Linked DNA regions of Gimesia benthica. Each later gene encodes a partner of the first gene's protein in a complex. Links are inferred from orthologs where the notes say so. Each region holds a gene or a part of one and is shown on either strand. Other genes may lie near its edges.

Region 1 (3,249 bases):
GAACCGCACTGGGGCGGATCATTAACCTCTGTATCGAGGAAATTCCCCGCGAGGAAAAAGTGGGGGCGGCCTGGAAACGGGTCTTTCGTCGCATGCGGCACCTCGGCTCCCGCTATCATCTGCCCCTCATCGGGGTTTATCTCACGCGGTCGAAAAACTCGACTTATTCCTACCGCCGCTCGCACCGCGAAGCACTCGTGGAACTGTTGAACGGCGTAATTTTCGTACTGCTCTACTGCGCTGAAGTTCCCCTGGGAGCCGGTGCACTGCTGCAGGACAGTGGCCTCTTCTCCGCTTACGCACCCGACCTGGTGACCGTCGATTCCTGGCTCTCCCCCGCGGGACTGCTCAACCTGCGTTACTTCTATCACCTGGTGCTGATCGAATCCCTGATGATCGCTACCTTTATCGACTTCGATCACAAAATCATCCCCGATGGTTGTACCATGCCCGCCCTGTTTGTCGGGGTGGTCGGCGCGTTTGTCTTCGGGGTACTCTACCTGGTGCCTGTCTGGTTTCAGGAGCCTTCGGTGGTCCGCCTGTTCGGAGTTTATTTCCCGGAAGATTACCGGCACCACTTCATTGTCGAAAAGATTCCGCAGTGGGTCGTCACCTATCCGCACCTGCATGGTCTGGCCGTCAGTCTGGTAGGGCTCGTGGTGGGCGGCGGTGTCGTCTGGGCCGTCCGCGTCATCGGTCAGTGGACGTTACGCCAGGAAGCGATGGGCTTCGGCGACGTCATTCTGATGGCCGTCATCGGCAGCTTCCTGGGTTGGCAGGCAACGGTCACCGTGTTTGTGATTTCTCCCCTGTGTGCCCTCCTGGTGGTGGCCGTCTCCATCTTCTTCAAGCTCTCGCGCGAGATTCCCTTTGGACCTTACCTCAGCCTGGGAGCGTTGCTCGTCCTGCTCGGCTGGCCGAAAATCTGGCCCCTCGCCGAACGTATCTGCCATCTGGGACCGCTGTTACCCATTCTGGCGCTATTGATGATGGTCCTGCTGACGGTTTGCCTGTTATTTACCCAGTTCATCAAATGGAGCCTGGGCATCCCCCTCTACTGGCAGGACGAATGGGTCGAGGAATGGACGTCTGCCGACCAGTTGACCTACCAGTCGGGTGAGAATGTCAACGAAACCCAGGGCCGCTGGGATCTCAACACAAACAACCACACCCGGGCCGGACGGGGAACGCAACACTACCACCAGTGGAAAAACGGCCGGTAATCAGGGCTTTTTCCAGTCCGGGACCCATATCATTCACAAAATCAACTCGAGAGACTAGAATCGGCTGAAGAAGCTGAACTTGTCACCGCCGTGCGTGTCCAATCTTAGTGGCTCGCCAACTGCTGACATGAAATTTGAGATCTGAAATTAGAAATACCTATGATTACAATTGTCGACTACGGAATGGGAAATCTGCGGAGCGTCCAGAAGGCCTTTGAAAAGGTGGGCGCGGAAGCACAGATCTGCACAAACCCCGAGGAAATCGCGAAAGCCTCCAAACTGATTCTGCCCGGCGTAGGCGCTTTTCGCGATGCAATCCAGGCCCTCAAGGATCAGAACCTGGTGGAACCGATTCTGGAACACGCCAACTCGGGCAAACCCTTTCTCGGCATCTGCCTCGGGCTGCAGCTCCTGTTCGATGTGAGTTACGAAGACGGCGAATACGAGGGGCTGGGCATCATTCCCGGCAAGGTGGTCCGCTTTCAGGATCAACCCGGTCTGAAGATCCCCCACATGGGCTGGAACCAGATCGACGCCACCCGACCGCATCCCCTGCTGGCCGGCATTCCCGAACACGAACACTTTTACTTCGTTCACAGCTACTATGTGGCCCCCGATAATGACGACGACGTCGCCGCCTGGACGGAATACGGCTGTCGCTTCGCCTCGATGGTCGCCCGCGACAATCTGGTCGCCTGCCAGTTTCACCCCGAGAAGAGCCAGAACGCCGGCCTGAAACTGCTGCAGAACTTTGCTGCATTTTAATTCGACACCATCCGAAATAAGTATCAGAAAAATAGAAAGTCAGCTCAGCTATGGAAATTCTGCCCGCCATCGATATCCGGGGAGGCAAATGTGTGCGTCTGCGACAAGGCGATTACGGACAGGAAACCGTCTTCGGCGACGATCCCACCGAAATGGCCCGCCGCTGGGCTGACGGAGGCGCACAGCGTCTGCACCTGGTCGACCTCGACGGCGCTAAAGCCGGTCAGCCTGTGAATCACGAAGTTGTCCGTAAGATTGTCGACGCCGTTTCCGTTCCCTGCCAGATGGGGGGCGGCATTCGCGACGAAGCCTCAATTAAGCTGATGCTGGACGACGTCGGCATCGACCGCGTCATCGTCGGCACCCAGGCTCTCAAAGATCCTCAGTGGTTCAAAGAAATGGCAACCCGCTATCCGGGGCGGCTGGCACTCGGTCTCGACGCCCGCGACTCCAAAGTCGCCACCGAAGGCTGGCTCGATGTCTCCGAAACCTCGGCCATCGACCTGGCCAAAGAATACGTGGGCGTGGAACTGGCCGCAGTGATCTACACCAACATCGCCAACGACGGCATGATGCAGGGCGTCGATGAAGGGACCATCCAGGACATGATCGCGCTGGCCGAACTTGGTCTCCCAGTGATCGCTTCCGGCGGTGTGACAACCCTCGACGATGTCACCCGCCTGGCCGAAGTCAGCCGCACACAACCCAGGCTGGTCGGTGCAATCATCGGCCGTGCCCTTTACGAAGGGACGATCGCGGTTCCCGATGCCATCGCTGCCGCGACTCCTTAATATGCCGCGACCGCTTGAGTGGGAATGCCGGGGCCCGGCGGACAGGAATCACTGCAAATGACCGACGACGTCGATCGTGGAAAACTGTACCGGGCACGGCTACTGGTGCTCCTCGCCTCGGTGCTCTGGAGCCTGAGCGGTCTGTTCATCAAGTCGCCGCCGTTCCAGTCGATCCCGGCTGAGGATCGCGGCTTGATCCTGGCCTGCTATCGGGCCCTGTTTGCCGGCCTGTTCCTGCTCCCTCTGGTCCGCTTTCGGCACATGCGGTGGCGTCCCGCTCTGATTCCACTGCTGGTCGCCTTCGCCACGATGAACCTGTTGTTCGTCACCGCCATGACCCGCACGTCCGCTGCCGCTGCCATCTTCCTGCAGAACACCAGCGTTGTCTGGGCGATGCTCTTCGGTTATTTTCTCCTGCAGGAACGCATCGAACGCGGCTCGGTCCTGTCCATTCTGATTGTCCTGGCCGG
Region 2 (3,176 bases), 910 kb from region 1 along the record:
ACCGGAAAGCCGGGGATCTGTACTGTCTCCGTTCTGGAAACCGCCGATGCTGCCGAAATAACTGGTGCTCGGGATTGAGCTCATATAGTTGGGCGTACTCGAAGAGTGAATACTGCGTGTCGGAGCCCGGTCGGTGTCACTGGGACAGAGCACGATACTCAAACCAGAAACGGCGTTGATCGCGGTTTTGTTGGTTCCCTCATAAATTCCAATGTTGAAATTGAGTTTGTTATACAGCGGTGCCTGATCCATGTAGGGAAGAATCAAGGCCCCCCAGGAAGCACCACTTCCCAGTTCGACAGTACCATTCCAGCCGCGAATCTGTCCCGGAGGAAAACAACCAAAGGCTTCATGATAATTATGAAGTGCCAGGCCCATCTGCTTCAGATTGTTTTTACAGGTGCTTCTGCGTGCCGCCTCGCGCGCCTGCTGGACTGCCGGTAGCAACAGGGCAATCAGGATCGCGATGATGGCAATCACCACCAGCAACTCAATCAGGGTAAAACCTCGTCTTTGCCATTGATGACGTCTCATGTCTTTGCTCCTTTTTTAGATAAAGAAAATGAAAGGACGGTCGAACAACTGAGACCTGATTGAATTCACCAGGCCCCGGCTTCGGATCGAAAGATCTCATGAAAGGAAGTCGCGGGGGCATACTGCCGCAGCGCCGAACGACAACATCAATCATCAGTACATTAATATACAAATGATTAATTAGGTTTAGTTTAGACACCGTGAACTTAGCCTGTCAATCTCTTAGTCTATACAAATTCAGACAACATTCGTTTGTATAGTATGTTTAGAAAATCTCCTGTGTTCGTGGCGTGAAACAGTGATTCCCCGAAAGCGGACGAGTGGGAAAAAGGCAGAGAATCAGCACCACCAGTAACATTGAAACGACAGTTTCGGAAAGAACTGATACTGGTGAGTCAGTGGCTTATTCGCTTCTGCAGGCTACCGAAACGGGGCACAGTCGTTTAATCTACAATGCAAAGGGAACAAAACCTGTCAGTTCCCACCTCAACTGTCTGAACCATTCCAGGTAATTTCATGCTGGCTAAACGCATTATTCCGTGTCTCGATGTGCATGCGGGACGGGTCGTCAAAGGGGTCAACTTCGTTAATCTGCAGGACGCCGGCGATCCGGTCGAGGTTGCTGCCCGCTACGAAGAACAGGGAGCCGACGAGCTGGTCTTCCTGGATATTACCGCCAGCCACGAAGAACGTGACATCATCCTGGATATCGTGCGTCGCACGTCCGAAGTCATCTTCATGCCACTCACCGTCGGTGGGGGCATCCGCACGCTGGAAGACATTCGCGCCCTGCTGAATGCGGGCTGTGATAAGGTATCCATCAATTCTTCGGCTGTGAAAAATCCGGACCTGATCCGCGAGGCGGCCCTGCGGTTCGGCAGCCAGTGTATCGTGGTGAATATCGATCCCAAGCGGGTACAGAAAGACGGAAAGGAATTCTGGGAAGTACACGTTAACGGCGGACGGGTTCCCACCGGACTGGAAGCGATCGAGTGGGCCAGACGAGTTGAAGAGCTGGGTGCGGGGGAAATCGTCCTCACATCCATGGACGCAGATGGTACGAAAGACGGCTACGATTTACCGATGACCAAGGCCGTTGCGGAAGCGGTTTCCATCCCGGTGGTCGCCAGTGGTGGTGCCGGCTGCCCTGAACACTTATATCAAATCTTAACCGAAGGGAAAGCCAGTGCAGCGCTGGCCGCCAGTATTTTCCATTATGGCACCCACCCTGTTGACGAAACCAAACACTACCTGGCCGAGCGGGGAATTCCGATCCGTTTCAAAAGCGAAGTTTCACTCACGCGGTCGTAACCGACAGCCGTTCCAGATCAACCGGTGGCCTTATCAGAGTGACAAATTTACCGGTATCACGATAAAAGGAGCTTGCATGTTCCTTGAGAGTCTTCAAAATAGTAATAGCGGCTTCTGCTGCAGCCACTGATTTTGGCCCGTTGGCCCGAAATCGTGACCACATGTCAGAACAGTCATTCCTGTCAACAATGCTGCAGGCTCTTGCAGTGAAATCGAATATGAGATTAGTGGAGTTTGTTAATGGCGACAACCGTTCCTGCGAAAGCAAAAGAGATCTCCCCGATCACCGGGCGTGCTGAAAATGAAGTTGATAAAGTCTTCCGCCAGCTGATCAAGCACGGCGGTTCCGACTTGCACATGCAGGTTGGTAAAGCGCCCATCCTGCGTGTGAAGGGTACTCTCCGCGAACTGCAGATGGATCCGATCGACCGTGATCAGATGATGGCGTTGTTTGATCCAATGATGGATGAACGCAATAAGAAAATCTTCCACGACGAAGGGGGAGCCGACTTCTCCTACGTCGTCGAGCATGAAGGCGAAGCCTGGCGTTTCCGTGTGAACCTGTTTATTCAGCTCGGCTTTCCCGGCATGGTCTCCCGTAAAATTGAACGCTCGATTCCCAACTTCGAAGGGCTGTATCTGCCCCCCGTGATGGAGTCGCTGTGTAAGTTCGACCAGGGCATGGTTCTGCTGGCCGGGGTGACGGGTAGTGGTAAAAGTACGACGATCGCCTCCATGCTGAACTGGGTCAACGACCACTACCGCAAACACATCCTGACGATCGAAGACCCGATCGAATTCGTGTATACGCAGAATAAGTGTCTGATCAACCAGCGTGAAGTCGGGATCGATGTGAAGGACTTCGAAATCGCGATGAAACACGCCGTGCGTCAGGACCCCGACATCATGCTGGTGGGGGAAATGCGTGACATGGAAACATTCTCGACAGCGATCCACGCTGCGGAAACGGGGCACCTTGTCTTTGGAACAATTCACGCATCCAACGCTCCTTCCTGCATCGGTCGTATTCTCGACCTCTTCCCGCAGGACATGCACAAAGCACTCCGCGGCTCGCTGGCCTTCAACATGCGTGCCATCGTGGCCCAGAAACTTTTGAAAACCATCGTCGATAAACCGGGTCGTGTGCCGATTGTGGAAATCATGACCTTCAACCCGACCGTGCGTAAGCTGGTACTGGAAGAGCAGGACGAAAAGCTGGCCGCCGCCATCCGGATCGGTAAAGACGAAGGGATGCAGCAGTTCAACGACAGCCTCAAAGGCTTCATCGACCGCGAGTTCATCAGTCGTGCCGACGCGTTCGAAATTTCACC

What was found.
Region 2: the proteins of hisH (region 1) and hisF are in contact, whole or in part, in a crystal structure (PDB 6RU0), measured with the Thermotoga maritima proteins. The link is inferred for Gimesia benthica from one-to-one orthologs. Residues at the interface, in WP_004080484.1 of Thermotoga maritima: Asn15, Arg18, Arg22, Arg117, Leu118, Pro119, His120, Met121, Gly122, Trp123, Asn124, Asn134, Gly135, Tyr136, Tyr138, Val140, Tyr158, Glu180, Lys181, Ser182, Ser183, Lys184, Ile185; in WP_004080486.1 of Thermotoga maritima: Met1, Leu2, Ala3, Arg5, Ser40, Glu41, Asp45, Glu46, Ala70, Glu71, Ile73, Asp74, Ile75, Pro76, Phe77, Asp98, Lys99, Ser122, Gln123, Glu161, Thr195, Leu196, Asn247, Arg249, Glu251.

The regions. Positions count from the first base shown.
Region 1 is NZ_CP043930.1:2,527,861-2,531,109, reverse strand. The notes cover bases 260-3,185. They hold hisH (imidazole glycerol phosphate synthase subunit HisH), read left to right. Parts: upstream 260-1,382; coding sequence 1,383-1,988; downstream 1,989-3,185. Other genes in these bases: F1728_RS09495 (DMT family transporter), read left to right, coding at 2,837-3,185; hisA (1-(5-phosphoribosyl)-5-[(5-phosphoribosylamino)methylideneamino]imidazole-4-carboxamide isomerase), read left to right, coding at 2,039-2,779; F1728_RS09510 (prepilin peptidase), read left to right, coding at 260-1,223. Outside these bases: more of F1728_RS09510, read left to right, coding at 1-259; more of F1728_RS09495, read left to right, coding at 3,186-3,249. UniProt on the Escherichia coli protein: IGPS catalyzes the conversion of PRFAR and glutamine to IGP, AICAR and glutamate. The HisH subunit catalyzes the hydrolysis of glutamine to glutamate and ammonia as part of the synthesis of IGP and AICAR.
Region 2 is NZ_CP043930.1:3,433,838-3,437,013, forward strand. What follows is about bases 95-2,947. They hold hisF (imidazole glycerol phosphate synthase subunit HisF), read left to right. Parts: upstream 95-1,050; coding sequence 1,051-1,845; downstream 1,846-2,947. Other genes in these bases: F1728_RS12975 (DUF1559 domain-containing protein), read right to left, coding at 95-534; F1728_RS12985 (type IV pilus twitching motility protein PilT), read left to right, coding at 2,086-2,947. In the rest of the region: more of F1728_RS12975, read right to left, coding at 1-94; more of F1728_RS12985, read left to right, coding at 2,948-3,176.